DNA from 3 places in the Paenibacillus sp. 1-8 genome. Region 3 is predicted to be linked to each of the others. Evidence: predicted binding sites of a transcription regulator. Region 3 holds the regulator's gene; each other region holds the start of a gene.
What was found. Region 3 encodes Rex, which represses fermentation and respiration genes when NADH is low (regulators of the CRP and FNR family bind a similar motif). Its sites were predicted from a motif close to TTGTGAAATATTTCACAA; they were not measured.

Region 1 (7,523 bases), 2.1 Mb from region 3:
CTAAGTCTCAATTGTTGGGCTTTCGGGCAAGAACGTGATACGTAAATGTGAAAAAGAACTTCCGAATCCACATGGCTAGTGGGAAGGAAGTTCTTTTGTGTATATAACGGGAGTTACTGTAGGGTGTGTTCCTGTAAAACTTGATCAGGAAGTGGGTACGTTCTTTTTCAGCCAGTCGGATACCTGTGCAGTATGTTTATCCCCGTTTTGATCCAGCAGTGCCACGAAGGCTTTTAGTTTTTGTACATAAGGACTAGCTGAGCCACTGTTGCGTTGAATTACCAGTTGATATCCTTTTTTGGCGTTAGGATGAATCTTCTTGGTATCGTAATCGAATAATGGCGTATTGTTCGTGCCGTAGAAGGTATAGAAATAGTACAGATCATGCAATTCTTTGACAGCTAGTGTACGGTTGGAATGTGGATATTTGTTTAAAAAGTCTTCCTGTGCCAGCACCCGTCCAGACAACTGCTGATATCCGATATGCAGCGCGGCATCCTTGGTAGACGCCTGTCCAGATTCCACTGTCATGATGTCAATATAGCTGCGGATATCTGCCGTGGTGTACTTTCCGAAAACTTTATATTTTTCATAGTTTATGACAGGATAATACATACCTTCTGCGGTTTCCAGTTTGTATCCGGCATCTCTGGTTTGGGTCAGTAATTTCTTCAGGTTCGTATCCTTGGTGCGGCTAATTACATTTGTGAACGAATCGCCGGGTTTATAAATAGTATTGATTTTGGTCTGAACAGAAGCTGGGTATAAGGCTTGTGAATAAGAATCCAATTGCTTGGTTTGCGCATTTTCCAGATGAAGCGTCATGATGGTGACTTGAGAGGCTGGAATGAATTGAATGTGTTTTTGCAAATAAGCGAATGCCTGAGGTAGCTTGCCGGGTTGACGCAGCAGTTGCTCGAAGTTCTTGGAGATACCTTGAACACTTTCCGATTGAGACGTTGTTGTAGTCGATACTGCTGCTTCGGCTTGTGATGGATATCCCAGTCCCATAGTCTGTACTGTGAAAGTTACTGTCGCGAGCATGAGGTAGGCTTTGGTGATTTTTTTCATGATATAACCCTCCATGGCTTTCTTTGGTGTAACTGTAGTGTATAGGGGGAATGTATCGTGAGCATTCCGGATTGTATCCAACTTGTAAACGTTTGGGGAAATGATGAATCGGATATAAAGAGGAGATTTCAAACCGGGAGGAGGGGCAGCGGCATAACTGCACAAGAACGAAAATTATAAGCCAGGATGCAGCATCGTAGCTGTACAAAGCCGAAACATATAAAATAAAGCAGTATTGCTGCACAAAAAAACAACCATTAGCCCGGAGGGTAACGGTTGTTTTTTGGGTAGTTTAGGCTATTTTTCGAGCGGGATCCGCTGGAAAGGTATCTTTATTTTTACGAAACAGTCCACGCAGGAAGGATAGTACCCAACGATCCAAGCCAATCCGTCCAGCGTTTGCGCCAGCAACGACAAGGAAGATTTCAAACAGCAGGTAGATTGCATTCGTGCTTACCGTACCCGAGAACAGGAACGAGAAATTCATGACCATTGCCATCAGGGCAGCTAATGTAGTCAGTGTACCAAGAAGCAGTCCAACTCCGACCAGGAATTCACCCAGTGGGATCAGTACGTTGAACAAACCGACATTTGGCAGGGCAAAGGCTTCAAGGAACGATCCCCACCAGCCTTGTACAGCGGGATGTTCTCCGCCTGTTTTAGCAATGGCCCCCGAGATAAATCCGCCTGCATCGAATCCGCCAGTCAGCTTCTCAAGTCCATGGGTCATCCATTCATATCCCAGATAAACCCGTACTATAGTCAGCAGCCACATTGCTACTTTATTTTCACGCAACCAGTTGTTAAACATTCAAACCACTCCTCTTTCGTATCTTATAATGTTGTTTGTATTCATTTGGTTTGGGATGATCATCTCTGCTACACCCTTATTGTATTAGGTTCAGTTACAGTTATTTGTGATAAAAATCACAAAGTCTGAATATTTTTTAAATTTTAATGTCTTCAGATAAGTATTCTATAGAGTTGAGGTGTTTCAATCGAGACAGAAACAGGAAATAACGCTTATAATGAGAAAAATGTCTAACTGGAGGGATGAGCTTGTCCAGGCCCATTTTCAATCGAAGACGATGGTTGCGTGTGATGACCTCGGTTTTGCTATGTATGACCATGATGTCTTGTTCTGCTTTGTCCAAATCGGGTGAATCAGAACCCGTACCTCAACCGCTTAAGCAAGAAACACAGCCGGAGGCGCTTGAGCCGTCCAAGGAACCGACTATTCCTGCATTTACAGCTCCGCTTACGGGTCTTCCGGTGCAGCAGCCTGTTCTGGAACGACCGCTCGCCATTATGATTAATAACGCTCCAGCCGCACGGCCTCAGGCGGGACTTAGCGAGGCGGACATGGTATATGAGGTTCTCGCGGAAGGTGGGATTACCCGTTTGGTAGCTTTTTTCCAAAGTCATGGCGGAGATGTGAAAATAGGTCCGGTCCGCAGCATCCGGCCGTATCTGATTGAACTGGGTGAAACTTATGGAGCATTGCCGATACACGCCGGGGGAAGTACAGATGCCTATGCGATTTTACAGCAGCAGCGAAAGGAGCATCTGGATGAGATTTCGAATGGGGGGGCTTACTTCTGGAGAAGCAAGGATCGCCGTCCTCCACACAATCTGTACACAGATGTGAACAGACTTCGCCAAGGAAGCGAAAGCAAAGGCTACGCCAGACAGACGGTGGTTCCGGTATATAACTACCTTAGATCCGGTGAAACCTCGGTCATGGGAGACGAGGATGCAGTATCTTTGCAAATCCGCTTTTTGCTTAAAAGCTACAAGGTATCTTACACCTACGATCCGTCTGCTCAGCAATATAAGCGTTTTGTGAACGAAAAGTCACATGTGGATCAAAACAATAACAAGCAGCTCTCTGCGGCCAATGTCATTGTGATGAGCACCAGGCACCAAACGCTGGATGATGTAGGCAGATTGAGCGTTAAGCTGAATGGCAGTGGAGAGGCCATGGTGTTTCAACAGGGACGGCTGATACATGCTGAGTGGCAGCATACGTCCGGTGATGCGATTCGTTTTTTGAAAAATGGAGTTGAAATTCCGTTAGTACCAGGTACATCCTATATACATGTGGTTCCGGCGGACGTTTCGTTGAACGAGCATGTAAGTGTAGAAGCAAAGTAAAGTATACGAAATTCACCTTTTAAGGTATAATTTGTCGGATAATGCACTTCCTTGTCGGGCAATGTATACTTAATATTGTGAAATTTGCCTTTACAAACTTTACAAAAACATTGATGAGTGTGATAAGATAGCAAAGGTTGTCTAATGCAGTCGAAACAGGTTGCGGATATTTTCGTAAAGGGGTAATCGTTAATGAGATTGAAGAAAAAGGATATATTCTTCGAGACGTTGGAAAATATGGCAGATACAATCGTGCAAGCAGCCGATTACTTTGCCCAACATACTTCAAATCTTCAAGATGTGGTTCTGTTTACTAATGAAATGAAGAAGTATGAAAATAAGTGTGATGATTACACACACACGATTATTACTGAGCTGAACAAGACCTTCATTACGCCGCTGGAACGCGACGACATCATGGAACTGACAACGACCATGGATGATGTGCTGGACGGTCTGGAAGCGACGGCCTCTCGTTTTTATATGTACAACATTACGGAGCCGGACGAGTATATTGTGCAGTTCGCTGATATTTTGCGTCAGTCGGCTTGTGAAATTCAGAAGGCTGTACATTTGCTTTCACAGAAAAAGTTGCTGGCCATCCGTGAATATACCATTCGCCTGAATGATTTGGAAAACCAGGGGGATGAGCTGTTGCGTATTTGCATCAAAAACCTGTTTGCAACTGTGACTGATCCTATTGAACTGATTAAACGCAAAGAATTGTACGAACGCCTAGAAACGACAACGGATTCATGCGAGGATGTTGCAAATATGCTGGAATCCATCATTATGCGTAACTCGTAAGGGAGTCCTTTTACATGGATACAAGTTTACTGGTATTAGGTATTGTTATTTTTCTTGCTCTGGCATTTGATTTTATTAACGGTTTTCATGATACGGCGAACGCTATCGCAACCTCGGTATCTACCCGTGCGTTGACGCCGCGTCGTGCGATTATTATGGCTGCGGTCATGAACTTTCTCGGAGCTATATTGTTTACAGGGGTTGCCAAGACGATTGGTGGAAGTGTCGCTGACCCTACCAAGCTTACGAACGGGATTGATATCGTTATTGCGACGCTGATCGCAGCGATTATCTGGAATCTGCTCACATGGTGGTTCGGTATTCCTTCCTCATCCTCCCACGCATTGATTGGTGCGCTGGCGGGGGCTGTGTATGTAGGTGCCGGATCGGAGAAATTGAACTGGAGTGGCTTCATCGGAATTGTCGAGGGACTTATTTTCTCCCCGCTGATTGCTTTTGTAATCGGTTATATCGTAATGATGATTTTAAAATACATCTTCGCTCGTCGCAGTCCGCATACGGTGAACAAAGGTTTTCGCACGATGCAGGTCATTACGGCAGCGATTCAATCGTTCACGCACGGTACGAATGATGCTCAGAAGGCAATGGGGATTATCACGTTTGCACTCGTTTCGTCGGGTTATCAGGATCATCTGGAAGTGCCGATGTGGGTTAAAATTTCGGCCGCAACAGCCATGGCGCTCGGTACGTCCATTGGGGGCTGGAAGATCATCAAGACGATGGGCACCAAGATTTTTAAAATTGAGCCGATCAATGGCTTCGCTGCTGATATTTCCGGAGCTTCGGTTATTTTCACAGCCACGCTGCTTCATTTACCGGTAAGTACCACTCATGCCATTACTTCGGCTATTTTGGGTGTTGGGTCTGCGAAGCGTTTTTCCGCTGTGCGTTGGTCGCTGGCTGGTCGCATTGTCATTACTTGGGTCATTACGATTCCGATTTCTGCTTTATTGTCAGGTTTGATTTTCAAAATTCTTTTTTAGTTCATCATTATTTCTCGAAAAATAAGTACACACTATAGGATACACAATAAGCTTCCGTCCGCTTTTTGCGGCAGGGGCTTATTGGCATTACAGGGGCAAAAACAGGTCTTTTAAACCTTACCCAACCAGACAGATCCATGAAACATTTTTAAAAAAATATCTGACATCAAAGTAGTCAATTTTTGATAACTCCTGTAGAATAAACAGAAAACTTTGAACCGTTCAACTGACTGGAGGAACTTATGCGAAAATCTGGAAAACTAATAGCGCTCATGATTTGTCTGTTTTTTGTGGTTGCTCTGGCCGGTAATTTCGGCGTAGTAGCACATGCAGAAAACAAAACAAAATATGATATCGGCACGGATACAACGTTCGCGCCTTTTGAGTTTGAAGATGTTGATGGTAAATTTGTCGGAATCGACATGGATCTGCTAGCCGCTATTGCCAAGGATCAGAATTTTGACTATACCATTAAGCCTCTTGGCTTTAATGCAGCAGTGCAGGCCCTTGAAACGAATCAAGTAGACGGCGTCATTGCCGGCATGAGTATTACAGATGAACGTAAGCAAAAATTTGATTTTTCTGAACCGTATTTTGATTCAGGTGTGGTCATGGCGGTCCGTAAGGATAATGATACGATTAAACGCTATGAGGACCTGAAAGGGCAGCGTGTCGCAGTTAAAACAGGAACAGAGGGCTATACGTTCGCAGAGTCCATTAAGGCCAAATATGGCTTTACTACGGTTCCGTTCGATGATTCCTCTCAAATGTACGATGAGGTTAAAACTGGAAACTCAGTCGCATGTTTTGATGACTATCCGGTGCTGGCATACGGAGTGACACAGAATAATGGGCTCAAGCTTGTGACAGACAAGGAAAAAGGCGGTTCTTACGGTTTCGCTGTCAATAAAGGCAGAAACCAGGAGCTGGTGGAGAAATTTAATGCAGGGCTTGTGAATCTTCGCAACAGCGGGGAATATGACAAAATCATGTCCAAATACCTGGGTGAATCCGGCAAAGGTGCGGCACCTGTAGAGCTTGGTCGCTGGGAACTTATTTCCGCTTCTCTACCTTCGCTGATCAAAGGAATGGGAAATACACTGCTGTACACGCTTGTATCCTTGCTCGTAGCTTTTGTGCTGGGTCTGGTGTTCGGCTTTATGAAGGTGAGTCACAAAAAACTGTTCCGTGGTATTGCAACAGTTTTTGTCGATGTTTTCCGTGGTATTCCGCTGATCGTACTTGCTTTCTTTATTTACTTTGGGATTCCGCAGGCACTGGATTTTAAAATGCCGCTCTTTGTCGCGGCCGTACTGACGTTGTCTCTGAACGCAGGAGCTTATGTGACAGAGATAATCCGTGGCGGTATTCAGTCCATTGATCCGGGACAAATGGAGGCGGCTCGTTCGCTTGGTTTGCCATACCGGACGGCTATGCTCAAAATCATTTTGCCGCAGGCTGTGAAAATCATGATCCCGTCGTTTATTAATCAGTTGGTTATTACGTTGAAGGATACGTCAATTTTGTCCGTTATCGGTCTGGTCGAATTGACCCAATCGGGTAAGATCATTATTGCGCGGACGTTCCAATCCTTTGATATTTGGCTGGTGGTTGCGGTGATGTATCTTATCGTCATTACAGTCCTGACCAAAATTTCCAACCGTCTTGAAGGGAGAGTTCGCCGTGGGTAAAATTATCGTCAAGAACCTGAAAAAAAGCTATGGCAGTAACGAAGTACTGAAAGGCATTGATATGCAAGTACAGGAAGGCGAGGTTGTCTGCGTCATTGGCCCCTCGGGTTCGGGGAAAAGCACGTTTTTGCGTTGCATTAACATGCTGGAGGAAATTACCGCAGGCGAGGTCATCGTGGATGACTACAACTTGAGTGACAAGAGTGTGGACATTAACAAGGTCCGTGAAAATATAGGTATGGTGTTTCAGCATTTCAACCTGTTCCCGCATATGACGGTGCTCAAGAACATTATGTTCGCGCCGACAGAGCTGGGTAAACAGTCCAAGCCAGAGGCCCGGGAGACCGCGTTGAAGCTGCTGAAGCGTGTGGGGTTGTCCGATAAGGCAGATGCATTGCCAGGACAGTTGTCCGGCGGTCAGAAGCAGCGTGTGGCGATTGCACGCGCGCTGGCCATGAACCCGGATATTATGCTGTTTGACGAGCCGACCTCGGCGCTTGATCCTGAAATGGTCGGAGAAGTGCTCGGCGTCATGAACGATCTGGCCCGTGAAGGTATGACGATGATGATCGTGACGCATGAGATGGGTTTTGCACGCGAAGTAAGCGACCGTGTCGTGTTCATGGACGGCGGCTACATCGTAGAGGAAGGAACGCCACAAGAGGTATTCGGTAATCCGCAAAATGAGCGGACGATTAGTTTCTTAGAGAAAGTATTGTAAGTGGGGCAGGGTTTGTGGATGTCGTCGGGGATGTGCTCGTTGTGAGACGCTCCGCGGTCCATTTGATCTTTCGAT
Region 2 (7,523 bases), 1.5 Mb from region 3:
GAAGCCTGTGGACGAAGAAGAAATGACGACAGAGCTGAAACGGGTACGGCGAAGCATTGAGAGTGAAAAAGAAGACGGCAAGTGGGGGAGCCCGACTCCCCATGAGCGCGATTGGATCGAAACCCTGCTGTTTCCTGAACATCCTGACCAGTATCCAGCGCCACCCGCTTTGGATTGGGGAAGCTATCAGGTCGTACTGCTGGATCTGCGGATACCCGACTGGGATCGGCAAGCTCGGCAGTCAGCAGCAAAGCTGCAGCTAACGGAAATGTGCGAGGAGCAGGGCAGGGGGATTATATTCGAGGCCGGAATATATACAGGCTTGCTGCTTCCCGCCACGGTGGAAACAGAAGAAAATGCTGTTCGGCTGCTGGCTTCCTGGCGACAGGCATTAAAGCCGTGGACAACGGAAATATACGTAGCTGCTGGTGATCCGGTGGGCAGACTACATGATATTCCAAACTCTTTTGAGCAGGCGCTGCGTCTACTGGAGCGTACTTTCCTGTTCCGTGCGGAAAGGGTGATGCTTACCCGTGACCTGTATGATTTGGAGACCTCGGACGAGGGAATGTGCGAAACGACTGATAAAACCTCGGACCCTATGCGTTATGCAGAAAAGCTATACTACGCACTGGATATGGCGAATCGTGAAGCTGCAATACGTGTATTGAAGGAAATGGAGGTCCAATTTCCTCAGATCTATCGTACAGAAGCTGCAATCAAGGCGGCGTTTGCACAGATATTTACCTTGGCGCTGAACAAGTATGCGGCCGGACAGGAGCAGAGCCGGACCGTGCTGGAGGAGCATTCGCGCTTGATTACGGATGTATATGCTTATTCAACCTTGGGTGAGCTGGTGGATCGGTCGCTGGAGCATGTGCTGCAATGGATTGGTCAGACCGATTCGGGCGGTAAAGAAACGATCATGAAACAATTGATTGATTTCATTCACAGCCATTATGATGAGAACCTGCGCTTGGAGCTGTTGGCGGATATGTTTAATTACAACAGCGGCTATTTGGGCAAATTGTTCAAAAGTCATACAGGCGAAGCCTTTAACGCTTACCTGGACAAGGTGAGGATCGAGCGGGCGAGGGAACTGCTTGCACAGGGAATCAGGGTGCATCAGGTGGCAGGACGTGTCGGATATGCCAACGCCGATTATTTTCATGGAAAATTCAAAAAATATGCGGGGATGTCGCCTTCCTCCTACCGTAATCGGGTTCAGAAGAACGGAGGGACGGAGGGCAGTTGATGGGCTCCCATAGATTAAATTGATGAAGTCTCTCTTACAGATGTCGGAGCAAAAGTCTCCGAACAAAGAGAGCCTTTTTTTATGAAAAAATTTGGATAGATCAATCGCAAATGTCACACTAACTAGAAGATTTGAGTTGTTTTCATAAATTAGCCATCGTTACGACACAGTTTTGACACGATGTTCACACTTTCGATTCTATTTCATTCAAAGCAATTCTATATAATGATGATATTCTGAAGCTGGATCATGAGATCCCGTAGTGAAGATGCCTGAGGGGGCTATTCCTAAAAAGTGATCGTTCCATATGTAATAATGTGAATACTATCACAAGGATAAAAGAAGGCTTCAGAGCCCAATTATTATAACTCATTGTTAAGAGAAGTGCAGAGGGAGGAGCAACATCATGGACGTATTGGATTTGGCACGGTTGCAGTTTGCAACCACAACGATTCTTCACTTTGTTTATGTGCCGATCTCCATTGGATTGTCGTTGTTGGTGGCAATTATGGAGACTATGTATGTTATCAAGAAAAATGATTTGTACAAAAAAATGGCTCAATTCTGGGGAACGTTTCTGCTGATTAACTTTGCAGTGGGCGTCGTCACCGGGATTTTGCAAGAGTTTCAGTTCGGGATGAACTGGTCGGACTTTTCCCGGTTTGTCGGTGATGTGTTCGGTACGCCGCTGGCGATTGAGGCACTGCTTGCCTTTTTCCTGGAATCAACCTTTATCGGATTGTGGGTATTCGGCTGGGAACGTCTGTCCAAAGCAGTCCATTTAATCTGTATGTGGCTGGTATCCATCGGTACGATGCTGTCTGCTTTGTGGATCTTGGCAGCCAATTCATTCATGCAGCGTCCAGTAGGATATGAGATTCAAAATGGTCGCGCAGAAATGAAAGATTTTGCCGCTCTGTTGACGAACGAACAACTGTTGTGGGAGTTTCCTCACACACTGTTTGCTGCTTTTGCGACGGGGGCATTTCTCATCGCGGGTATTAGTGCATGGAAGCTGATGCACAAAAAGAATCTGGATTTTTTCAAGCCTTCTTTTAAATTAAGTATTATTGTTGCATTAATCAGTGCCATTGCTATTCCTTTGTTTGGTCATGGACAGGCTCAATATTTGGTGAAAACACAGCCAATGAAGATGGCTGCCAGTGAAGCTTTGTGGGAAAACAGCGGTGATCCGGCCCCTTGGACGGTTATCGCACGTATTGATCCTGAAAAGAAGGAAAATACCTTTGAGATTAAAGTTCCTTTTGCCCTGAGTTTTCTATCCTATAGTAAATTTTCCGGCTCTGTGCCTGGTATGAATGAGCTTCAGGCAGAATATGAAAAAACCTATGGTCCAGGCGATTATATCCCGCCAGTACGTACTACGTTCTGGAGCTTCCGCATTATGATTGCGGCGGGATGTGCCATGATTGCACTCGCTTTATACGGAGCTTACCTGACTTTCCGTAAAAAGTTGGAGGGCTCGCATCGCTGGTTCTTCCGTCTCATGATATGGGGGATATCTCTTCCATTCATTGGGAATACTGCAGGTTGGATCATGACTGAAATAGGTCGCCAACCGTGGACTGTATTTGGTTTGCTTCAAACCAAAGATTCTGTTTCGCCTACTGTTGTGGCAGGAGAAGTGCTGTTCTCGTTCATTTCATTTACCACATTGTATTTAATTTTAACGGGTGTGCTGGCGTTCCTGTTTTTCCGTACGGCTCGCAAAGGTCCGGATATCGAGACACATCAGCAAACGGTCATTCATGACCCATTTGCTCAAGGGGGTGACACCATTGTCGCTAAATGATTTATGGTTCTTATTGATCGCTGTATTGTTCACCGGCTTCTTTTTTCTGGAGGGTTTTGATTTTGGCGTGGGGATGGCTACAGGATTGGTACCGCGTAATGACCAGCAAAAACGCTTGATGATCAATACGATTGGTCCATTCTGGGATGCGAATGAAGTATGGCTGATCACAGCAGCGGGTGCGATGTTTGCCGCTTTCCCACATTTTTATGCGACCATGTTCAGCGGATATTATCTGGTATTTGTGTTTATTTTGCTAGGCTTGATCTTACGCGGAGTCTCCTTTGAGTTCCGGGGCAAGGCAGAAGGAAAATGGTGGACAGGGACGTGGGATGCCTGCATTCTGATTGGCAGCTTTCTGCCGCCGATGCTGTTCGGTATGGCTTTTGCGGCTTTGGTAAAGGGTGTACCTATTCAGCAAAACATGGACTTGAAAGCCGGATTCTCCGATGTGTTTAACGGATATACGGTATGGATTGGACTGACCGTGGTGGGGATGTGCCTGATGCATGGGCTGACGTTTATTTCCCTGCGGACGATTGGAGAAGTGCGGGATCGTGCCCGTGTGGTTGCGTCTAAATTCCTTCCGATATTAGGTATTTTGCTGGCTGGTATGGTGGTATGTACTTATTTTGCAACAGATGTATTCGCACGTCGTGGCCCTTATATGTATGCCGCAGTTGCAGTGGGGATCGTCGCCTATGTGCTGGCATGGTATTTCCTGAAGCAGCGCCGCGAAGGCTGGGCCTTCGGGATGACGGGGGCTATCATTTTGCTGACATTCGTTTCGTTGTTCATCGGCTTGTTCCCGAGATTTATGGTGAGCTCGATCAACAGTGCATTTGATTTGACGATATATAATGCAAGCTCCAGTCATTACACACTGAAAGCCATGACGATTGTTGCAGCAACGCTTTTACCCTTTGTGCTGGCTTATCAGGCGTGGAGCTACTTTGTTTTCCATAAGCGTCTCAGTGAAAAGGATCATTTGGAATACTAATGGATAAAGCATGGTTTGGATTAAAGGGCATTCGGCCGGTAATGCTGCTGCTGGCCGCCCTTTCCCTGGCCCAGGGGGCCGCTGTGATTGCGCAAGCGATTTTTTTGGCAAAGGCTGTTACGATTTTATTTGAACAAAATCCGCTGGTGATGGCTTGGCCGCCACTGGCCTTGTTTTTCGCGGCTTTTGCTGCGAGGCATACGATGATCTGGCTGCAACGCCGGACAGCAGGCCGTTTTGCCGAAGTATCAGGCGCTTCCTTGCGGGAGCGTCTGCTTGCTCGTTTGTTCGAGCGAGGGCCTGTTTTTGCTGCCAAGGAAGGTAGCGGGAAGCTGGTGACGTTGGCGCTGGATGGAGTGGATCGTTTTCGCACGTATTTGGAGTTGTCCATTCCGCGTATGATTGACATGATGTGTGTGACGATACTTGTGCTAGTGTCTGTTTTCACATTGGATGTAATTTCAGGTGTGATTTTGACGGCTACGATGCCCATCCTGATTGGCTTCTTTATCCTGCTGGGCTTGGCGGCGCGGAAGCAGGCAGATAAACAGTGGCGCTCCTATCGCCTATTGTCGCATCATTTCACGGATTCGTTGCGCGGCCTACAGACGCTGCGTTTTTTGGGCCGTAGCCGAGAGCATGGGGAAACGGTCGGGAAGGTCAGCGACCAGTACCGCACGGCTACGATGCGTACACTGCGGGTCGCGTTCCTGTCCTCTTTTGCTCTCGATTTTTTTAGTATGTTGTCGGTGGCTTTTGTGGCGGTAGGCTTGGGCTTGCGACTGATTACCGGATCGGTGGGACTGGAAGCGGCCCTTGCGATACTCATTCTGGCCCCGGAATATTTTATGCCTGTACGCCAGTTGGGATCGGACTATCATGCCTCGCTGGATGGCAAGGAGGCTTGGGGTGCAATGCGCTCCATTCTCGATACAGAGGATGAAGCGGCTCAGCAAACAGATTCGGTGGATATCCTTACGGGGAGTGGCAGCGCAGACAATGCTAAGGGTGACGGCAATGCCCTAAATATCACGGGACAGGATACGATCAGGCTATCGGATATATGCCTTCTCAACGAGGACGGTTCTGCACGGCTTGACCACATATCCACAAGTGTTGAGCCGTATATGAATATGATCGGCATCGTCGGAGCCAGCGGTGCAGGTAAAACAACGCTGCTCAGTTTGCTTGGCGGCTTCGCTGAACCGACCTCGGGCGAGCTGAATATGAATGGATGGACATTGGCTGGTGATGCCAAAGCCGAATGGCAGCGTCATATTGCCTATATTCCGCAGCATCCGTACCTGTTCAGCGCTTCCTTGGTGGATAATATCCGGTTTTATGAACCGGAGGCGTCCAACGAGCAAGTGGGATGGGCGATTGACGCGGTTGGACTGCGTGAGCTGGTGGATAGTCTTCCGAATGGATGGGAGGAGCCGATTGGTGAAGCGGGCCGGACGCTGAGTGGAGGACAGGCGCAACGGATAGCGTTGGCGCGTGCTTTGCTGAGTAACCGTCCAGTGATTTTGCTGGACGAGCCGACTGCACATTTGGATATTGAGACGGAATGGGAGCTAAAACAGACGATTCTATCTGTTTTGCAACATAAAAGAGTGTTTCTCGCGACCCATCGACTCCATTGGATGCCGGATATGGACTGTGTCTGGATGATGAATCAAGGCCGTCTGGAAGAAGCAGGATCACATAAGCAATTGGTTGCCCGCAAGGGAGGATATTACCGTTTGCTGACGGGAATGACGGAAGGAGGGGACGGACGATATGCGAGCCACGGACAATAGCGGCCAAGGCTGGTTTATATTTTATCTGAGACAATATTTCTGGGCCTTTCTAGCTGCGGCCCTTTTGGGCGCTCTGGCGATTGGATGTGCAGGTGCATTGCTCTTTACGTCCGGTCATCTGATTACCCGTTCGGCTTTAAAACCCGAAAATATATTGATGGTGTACGTTCCGATTGTGCTTGTACGGACGTTCGGTTTTAGTAAAGCAGTCATTCAGTATCTGGAACGGTTGGTGGGGCATGATGCCGCTCTGCGTCTCGTGTCCCGTATGCGGGTGCGACTGTATCGGGCGGTAGAACCGCAAGCACTTATGATTCGCAGTAAGTTTCGTACAGGGGATCTGTTGGGTTTGCTGGCGGAGGATATTGAGCAGCTTCAAAACATATATTTGAAGCTGGTTCTGCCTGCGATATCGGCGTTGCTCATTTATGCATTAGGCATTTCGGCGCTCGGACGGATGGACGGAACCTTTGCCCTGATGATGGCGCTGTATTGCGGATTTTTACTTTTTATCGCCCCGGCCATCTCGCTGTGGACCTCGCTCGCCAAACGGCGAACGTTCAAGCAGGAACGGAGTACAGCCTATCAGGAGCTGACTGATGCATTGTTCGGCATGAGTGATCTCATGCTGAGTGGTCGGACTGGACATTTTCTGGCTTCCTTCACCCAACGGCAAAACAAGGCTGCTGTAGTGGAAAATTCACTTCGGCGGGGCGAATGGCGCTCTCATTGGATCGCACAGTGCGTCGTAGGTGGCGGAATTGTGATGATGACCGTATGGGCTGGAGGACTGGTAGCAGAGAACCGTATAGAGGCAACATGGCTGGCATCCTTTACGCTTGTTGCTTTTCCGCTGCTGGATGCTTTCGTCCGCGCTGGAGAAGCGGTGGTCCATGCGCCGGAATATCAGGATTCGCTTAGGCGCCTGAAAGAGTCAGAGAAGAATACACCTACACATGCTACATCTACATCGGTTTCGGCCTCGGCTTCTGTGAAAGCAGGGCAGCAAGCAGCAGGTGGCACAGTAGACAAAACAGAGGTAGAACATGTGACCGCCCAGCGATCTGGCAACTCAAACGAGCTGCTGCTGAACAACGTGAGCTACCGCTATACAGCAACGCAAGAATGGAGCGTGCGCGACATTTCCCTGCGTGTGCCGCAAGGAGGCAAGGTTGCACTGCTTGGTCGCAGCGGTGCGGGCAAGTCCACGCTGCTGAATCTGATTCAGGGGGCATTGCAGCCGGATGAAGGGAGCGTCACTGTCGCAGGTGCGCCCGTGTATACAGGCGGGGCGTATTCCAGCCTGTTTGCAGTATTAAACCAGCAACCGTATTTGTTCGATACAACGGTAGCAAACAATATTCGGTTGGGGCGGCCCGATGCTACGTTGGAAGAGGTTCGGGCAGTAACGGAGCAGGTGGGACTGGGAACGCTGATTGATTCCTTGCCGGATGGCTACGACACCCGGATGCAGGAAACGGGCCTGCGCTTTTCCGGTGGAGAAAGACAACGAATTGCACTGGCGCGGATTTTGCTTCAAAATCACCCCATTGTTCTACTGGATGAGCCAACGGTGGGACTCGATCCGCTGACAGAGCATGAACTAATGCAGACGATGTTTCGTGTGCTGGAGGGCAAAACGCTCATCTGGATTAC
Region 3 (7,523 bases):
TCGCATAGATTGCCGCTTCATTCATGACGCTCTCCAACTGTGCACCGGAAAACCCGTAAGATTCCTCAGCGATTTTGTCCAGATTCGCATCTTCCTGAATCGGTTTGTTTTTGGCATGAATTTTAAGAATATGAAGACGGCCCTTCTTATCAGGCAAATCCACTTGAATATGACGGTCAAAACGCCCTGGACGCGTTAAGGCGCTGTCCAGCATTTCTTTACGGTTTGTTGCCGCAATGATCAAAATCCGCGGGGTATCTGCCGAATAAATGCCATCCATTTCTGTCAGCAACTGATTCAAAGTCTGATCATATTCACGCTGCTGTCCACCCTCACGCTTACCGCCAATAACGTCGATCTCGTCAATAAAAACAATCGCATTTTCCTTCTTTTCCTTGGCTGCACGAGTGCGGGCCTCCCGAAACAGCTCACGGACACGACCTGCACCAACACCCACGTACATTTCAACAAATTCACTACCTGAGGCGGCAACAAATACGGAATTGGTATAGTGTGCCGCTGCCTTCGCCATCAGCGTTTTTCCTGTTCCCGGAGGGCCTGTGAGCAAAACACCTTTTAATGGACGAATGCCGAACTTGGAAATTTCATCATGTCGATTCAAAAAATCCAGCGCTTCGCGCAGCTCCTGCTTCGCGCTTTCTTGCCCGCCGATTTCCTCAAAAGTCAACTTGTCCGGGCCATTTTTTTTACGCTTGCGCTCCTGCCCGGCCCCTACTGCCAAGCCGCCACGCGCATGCATGAGCATCAGCAAGCCGCTGAGCATCACGCCAGCAATCAGAAGGGGAATGATATTCACCCCGATAAAAACAAGAAATATAATGGTCACCGGCACAATGCCGATTAGTGCTTCTTTGATCCATCTAGGCATTAGGCCATACCCCCATTTGCTGAGATTGACGTGGCAAAACGATAAACTTGGTCGCTTTACCTTCACTGAGTCGGATATAGACGTTGTTAGAATCCATATCGGTATCGGCCTCGATACCGGATTTTTTCTTTTTCATCTGCTCAACAGTAGATGAAATTTGGGTGTATTTTTTATTTTCCATCGCTTCCGCTACCGGAAACATCGCCTCAGACCACCACTGGTTCAACGCTGGATTGGAATGATCTGCAATGTCAAGCTTAATAGTACGGCTACCGATGATGAACTGTCCTTTTTGCTTAACTACATTGACCAATCCGGCCACATCTGCCTGCGGTTTGAGATCCAGATTCAATACAACCTGATCCGGTTTAATATCTATTTGAGCGCTTGTCACGCCGGGATATTGAGATACCATTTTTTCCAGAGGACTTTGCATTGTAACCTGACGGTAAATGAACCATCCTCCAAACAACAGCGATGCTGCCAGAACCGCCGCAACAACGATAGGAACTGCACGCAATTTCAAATAACATCCTCCTCTCAAAATGTGAAACCCAGAAGAAACACGGGACGAATGTCAACAAAAACCTGACTGCATGATCTACAGTGATCCGCAAGTCTTTTTCTATCATTTTTGTCTATCACTTATAAAATATAGTATATCATAACGTATATCTAATATCGAAGGCAATGTGTGGGGGAGTTGTGAGTGGGCAAAATCTTTGGTTATGGTGGTGGGAGACGCTCCATGAATGATTTGATCTTACGATCGCTGTTGCCGCCGGATTTTTTTCGATCAGATTCTTATGGGGAAAATCCGGCGGCAAAGGCGAACGCTATCGCTTCTTCAGATTCAAATCCTCCACTCCGCTACTGCACAGCCATAAAGATGAATTTGCCTTAGGAGGGAAGTTGGGTAGGTAAAGATGCTTAGCTGGCTTTCAGCCAAGCTTCGCGGAGTGGCAGTGAAAAAAGACGTAAATACGAAATTTATCGTATTTACGTCTTTTTTGTTTTGTTATTTAGTTTTTTTAGGCGTAAACAAAGATTTTCGTATAGCAATTAGATCTCATACTGTAAGCTAACCTTACACTGTATATAGAGGATTGATTATTACCTCATAGTACAACCTTTAAAGCTTTAAAGGAACATCATCCCGCCGTCGATCAGAGGGGATTGTCCTGTCATGTAATCGGAATCGGGGCCTGCCAGGAAGGAAACGAAGGCGGATACGTCTTCTGGTGTAGACAGACGGCCAAGGGCAATTTTGCTGCCGAATTCCTTGGTTGCATCGCCTGTAGCTTCGCCTTTGGATGCCGTAATTTCTTTATCAATGCCGCTCCACATTGGCGTTTGTACAATGCCAGGACAGTAGGCGTTTGCTGTAATACCATATTGGGCATATTCCTGAGCGGCGGTTTGTGTTAGGGCACGAACTGCAAATTTGGTAGCGGAGTAAATGCCCAAATTGGCATTACCAACATGGCCTGCCTGAGAAGAGGCATTGATGATTTTACCACCATGGCCCAGTTCCTTGAACTTGGCGGCTACTGCCTGAATGCCCCAAAGTACACTGGTCACATTGATATGAAACAGCTTGTCAAAATCAGCCAGCGTAACATCCTCCAATAGCTTGGCGGGAGCAATCCCCGCATTATTTACAATGACATCAAAGCCACCGAGCTTCTCAGATGCTTCCTTTACAGCGGTAAAAACCTGATCCCGGTTGGAAACATCGACTTTAAGGGCAAGCGAGCGCCCTCCTGCCTTTGTAATCTCACCAGCAACACTTTGCGCCGTTTCTTCATTTAAATCTACAACCGCCACTGCGAAGCCGTCTTGGCTCAGGCGTAAAGCAATAGCCCGTCCAATCCCTTGACCTCCACCCGTTACTAATGCAACTTTTCCATCCACTTTTCCCATGTCCATGAATCTCCTTTTTGTACAAGTAGTCATGATAACATAGCCACAAAATTATGGGTTACGTTAGTCTGCACCTATAATTAAACCATTTTAAGGAAAAAATTATTATGATCTATGTAATAGACTTCATATTTAACCTGTTTAAGGGAAATTCAAGTGATATAAGTTGAGCTTGAAAGATACATGCAGAGCCACTGCGCAGGCGGATGGTGCTTCCCATCGCTTTTGCCCCCGGATTTCTTGAATGAGCACACATGGGTAGAAATCCGGGGAGGTGATGCTTCCGAAGCGAGCTTTCCTACGGAAAGCTTTTAAGGCGAACACTACCGCTTGTACCAGCACCATTCCGCCTACTCCGTTTTTATGTACATCTATGATAAACACTACTCAAACAAAAAAATAAACAGACGTAAATACGAAAATAATCGTATTTGCGTCTGTTTAGTCTCACATTCAATCCGAACTGCACATTCGTTTCAGGAATACAGTCATTTGATAAAAAGATGGTGTTTGGAGTGGCTCCATGGCGGTCAGCCAGCGGAGTGGGCCATTTGAATCTGAAGAAGCGGAGCGATCGTAAGATTAAATGGACCACGCAGCGCTCTAATGCTCCAACACTCCCAAACCACCATCAGCCACTCCTCACATCACTCTAGTAATTGGGCAAAGTATACTTTATCCCCACCGATCCCCCATCCGAGAAGCGATAAAAGGTATAGTAATGATGACTGCCGTCATCATAAAACAGCTGCCACACATATTGACCGTTAAACACACTCGGCTGAAGACTCACAATATCTGCACCCGGAAGCTGCTGCTGAATCATCGCCGTCATTTTTTGCTCGTCGACTCCGTTTTTCAGTAGCTCGGTATGAACACCACTATTATCTGTGACAGGTACATTCGGTTGGCCCTCCACTTTTTGAAAAGGGACCCACACCATAATATTTTCGTTCTGAGCATTTTCCCCTTGAACTACCCAATCTACCTGATCCCACACAGACTTCCACGTCTTCGTCGTGCTGACGAGTCCACCCGATTGCTTGGCCTTTACGATAGCGGCATTTCTCTCAGTCACCTGGTCTTGAGTAACATAGGAATAATACCAGAAAATGCTGACCAGGATCAGTATGACGGCCAGAACGGCCACCGCTATCCATTTTTTCTTATTTTTCAAACCTGTGCTTCCTCTCTAAGGGGATGTGACACCTGAATTAGCGCGACAGCAGCCCTTCAAAGGCGGCTTGAGCCTCATACTTGATACGTTCCTCATCCATAGTCAGGCACTCACCGTTTTTCACAACCTGACGACCGTCTACCCATACATGAGCCACGTCTTTGGCGCTTGCAGAGTATACAGCATGGGAAATAAGATCCGTACGCGGCAGGAAATGCGCCTGATTCAGATCGAGCGCGATAAAGTCTGCCTTGTTGCCTGCTGCCAGCACTCCTACCTCTTTCAAGCCAATCGACTTCGCTCCGTACTCCGTTGCCAGACGCAACGCCTCACCCGCAGAAACTGCGGTTGCGTCGCCAGATACTCCCTTGTGAATGAGTGCAGCCAGACGCATTTCCTCAAACATATCCAGGTTATTGTTACTGGCGGGGCCATCTGTTCCGAGAGAGACAGTAACGCCTGCACGCAGCAGGTCAGGCACTCTTGCCACACCACTTGCGAGCTTCAAGTTGCTGCCCGGATTATGCGAAACCGCTACACCACGTTCAGCCAGCAAAGCTATTTCTTCGTCATTCAAATAAACGCCATGGGCAACAAGTGAAGGACGGGAGAAAAAGCCGAGCTTATCCAAATGTGCAACTGGACGCAAGCCGTAATCGCGTACGTTTTTCTCTACTTCGGCAATCGTTTCGGACATATGCGTATGCAACGGTAAATCCAGATCGTGCGCTGCCTGTACGAATTTTTCGATAAGCGCAGGCATGCACGTATATGGCGCATGCGGAGCCAGCATGGTCGTAATGCGACCGTCTGCTTTGCCATGCCAGTTACGCGCAAAGTTCACAGCCTCAGCGAGCTTAATCCGCTGCTCTTCCTCCGAACATAGTCCAATCACTCCACGCATCAGACTGGCACGGATACCGGACTCTTCAGCTACACGAGCCACCTCGTCCATATCAACGTACATGTCCAAAAAGGTCGTTGTACCCCCTTTCAGCATTTCCAGCACGGACAAGGACGTACCCCAGTACACATCCGTAGACGTAAACTTGGCTTCCATCGGCCACATTTTTTCCTGTAGCCATACTTGGAGAGCCAGATCGTCCCCATACCCACGTAGCAGTGACATCCCCGCATGACCATGTGTATTCATCAGGCCAGGTAAAAACAGCAGCCCGTTACCGTCAATCGCGTTCGTCTCTTCCTCACCCGCTGGCAAAGTCTCGCCAATGTAGGTGATGCGGCTATCCTCCACGATCATATAGCCGTGGATTACCCCGGCTTCCGGTCTGTTCACGGCAAAGGAGCCGTTTTTAATCATCCATTTATTCGCTGTCATGTTGTGTATCTTCCTTTCCGTTCTCTAAATAATAAGCGAGGCTTAACAAATCCGTTGTAAAATCTGTGGCATGTACCCGAATGTTTGCCGGTGTCTTGAGAGTCGTGGGTGCAAAGTTCAAAATCGCTCCAATCCCGCTCTCAATGAGCCTGTCAGCCACATGCTGTGCTTCAAAATCCGGTACGGTAATAATCCCGATCCGAATGTTTTGTTCCTTCACTGTCACCTCCAGTTCATCCATCGGCTGTACGACCAGCGTATTGATCCTGGTTCCAACTTTATCTGGAACAGCATCAAATACCGCTACAATTTTCATATTGTCTTTTAAATAAGCATTATAATTCGAAAGGGCTTGCCCCAGATTACCTGCTCCGACCAATACCACGTTAATTTGCTGGTCGATTTTCAGTATATGGCGTATTTTCTCGATAAGATAAGTAACATCATAGCCGACACCCTTACGGCCAAAATCTCCAAAATACGCAAGATCCTTACGAATTTGAGCAGGATTCAGATCCAGTCTTTGTCCCAGCTCCTGGGAAGATACCGTAGCCACCTCCCGTTTGTGCAGTGCATTCAGATAACGTAAATATACGGGTAACCTCCGTACAACAGCCTCTGAAATTTTTTCTGATTTCATACTTGCTCCCCCTAATTGTAACGGACACGTTTAGATGTCCGTCCGTTATGCCTCTGTCTCCGGGGCGGATTGGAGCCATTCGGCGATGCGGGGCACCATTTGCTCCGTCGGCATATGCTCCATTTTTGGTCCCGGTAACGAGTACAAAAAGTGCTTCCCGTAATAGGATTCGATCACACGCGTATCGTAAACGATAACGACCCCGTGGTCGCTCGCTGTACGTACCAAACGTCCAAATCCCTGTTTGAAGCGAATGACAGCCTGTGGAACAGACAGCTTCATAAAAGGATTTTTCTTCTGCTGCTGGAGCAACTCACTTTTAGCCTCCAGCAGCGGGTGATTGGGCGGTTGGAACGGCAAGCGCACGATGGCCAGACACGTCAGCGCTTTGCCCGGAATATCGACGCCTTCCCAGAAGCTGCTGGTTCCCAGCAACACGGAAGCTTTGGCCTCCTGAAAACGTCGGGTCAGCTTGCTGCGGCTCCCACTGTCCACGCCCTGCCCCAGCACGGTGATGTCGCTGGAAGACAACGCCTCCTTAAGCGGCTCATACACCTGCCGGAGCATGCGGTAGGAAGTAAAGAGAACGAGCATTCTCCCCCGCGTCGCTTGAGCAGTCGCGCCTAGCGAGCTGACGAGCATATTTACAAAATGCTCATCTCCTACACTGCCCTTCACGCTCGGGAAATCCCTTGGAATGACTAGCAACACCTGATCCCTGTAGTTAAAGGGTGACGGGAGCTGCGTAGTCATCAGCCGCCCTTGATCTGCGGCCTCCTGCAAGCCGAGCTGATCGGTCATGTACTGAAACGACTTATCCACCGACAAGGTAGCAGACGTCAGAATAATGCTTCTTTTTTTGTCAAAAAACATTTCTTTCAGCTGACGGCTCACATCGACGGGCACCGCATAAAATTGCAGCGACTTGCTGCGGAATTGCCCGCTCGCTTCAAGCCAGTATACGGTCGTTTCATCATCCAGCCGCATAAAAAAGCGCAAGCTTTCCCTAATGCCTGCCAAATCCTTGAGCAGCCCCGTAATATCCGTAATGAGGCTGTCAGCCGCATAATCGTCATGTTCTTCCTTCACATCGAGCATCAGCTTGTCGCCCTTGCGCAAAATTTCGCTCATCGTTACATAAAGCTGATTTTCCAGCGCAGCCGCCTGATCCCACTTGGCAGGCTTGGCCGATGGCTTGAGACGGGAAGAAAATTGCCCCGTTTCACCCGGTGTCGCATCACTTCGCTCCGGCAGCATGCCAAACAGCTTGTCGCTCAGCAAATCCCAAGTCTCCTTGATTTCCAGCACGAGCGGATACAACTGGTCGATGGTAGAGGCCCATTCCGTCGATTTCTCATGCCCCGACTTTGCCAACTGCTGACGCAGCGAAGGCAATTGTCCGTTCTTGCTGTCCTTGAACAACCGGGTCAGCGTATGCACGAGTGTGAAATATTTCATATGCATGCCCAGGTGCTTACCAGCGACTTCCTCCAGATGATGTGCTTCATCAATGACCAGATGCTCATAGCTCGGCAATAGCTGATGACTTGCTTTT

Region 1: AC0WRU_RS04215 (DoxX family membrane protein) is a predicted target of Rex. The motif match lies at 1,987-2,004, and genes of this name have one in related genera.
Region 2: AC0WRU_RS21015 (cytochrome ubiquinol oxidase subunit I) is a predicted target of Rex. The motif match lies at 1,571-1,588, and genes of this name have one in related genera.

Annotation. Positions count from the first base shown of each region.
Region 1 is NZ_CM149995.1:907,015-914,537, forward strand. Features, by position in the region: gene AC0WRU_RS04205 (dioxygenase family protein) at 1-45, shown strand, start outside; gene AC0WRU_RS04210 (hypothetical protein) at 145-1,071, opposite strand; gene AC0WRU_RS04215 (DoxX family membrane protein) at 1,364-1,882, opposite strand; gene AC0WRU_RS04220 (DUF3048 domain-containing protein) at 2,125-3,225, shown strand; gene AC0WRU_RS04225 (DUF47 domain-containing protein) at 3,418-4,032, shown strand; gene AC0WRU_RS04230 (inorganic phosphate transporter) at 4,047-5,036, shown strand; gene AC0WRU_RS04235 (amino acid ABC transporter substrate-binding protein/permease) at 5,309-6,727, shown strand; gene AC0WRU_RS04240 (amino acid ABC transporter ATP-binding protein) at 6,720-7,448, shown strand.
Region 2 is NZ_CM149995.1:4,537,861-4,545,383, reverse strand. Features, by position in the region: gene AC0WRU_RS21020 (response regulator) at 1-1,255, shown strand, start outside; gene AC0WRU_RS21015 (cytochrome ubiquinol oxidase subunit I) at 1,662-3,068, shown strand; gene cydB (cytochrome d ubiquinol oxidase subunit II) at 3,055-4,068, shown strand; gene cydD (thiol reductant ABC exporter subunit CydD) at 4,068-5,867, shown strand; gene cydC (thiol reductant ABC exporter subunit CydC) at 5,848-7,523, shown strand, end outside.
Region 3 is NZ_CM149995.1:3,053,715-3,061,237, forward strand. Features, by position in the region: gene AC0WRU_RS13730 (AAA family ATPase) at 1-889, opposite strand, end outside; gene AC0WRU_RS13735 (hypothetical protein) at 882-1,415, opposite strand; gene AC0WRU_RS13740 ((S)-acetoin forming diacetyl reductase) at 2,030-2,812, opposite strand; gene AC0WRU_RS13745 (cell wall elongation regulator TseB-like domain-containing protein) at 3,465-3,989, opposite strand; gene AC0WRU_RS13750 (amidohydrolase) at 4,027-5,328, opposite strand; gene AC0WRU_RS13755 (redox-sensing transcriptional repressor Rex) at 5,315-5,968, opposite strand; gene dinG (ATP-dependent DNA helicase DinG) at 6,014-7,523, opposite strand, start outside.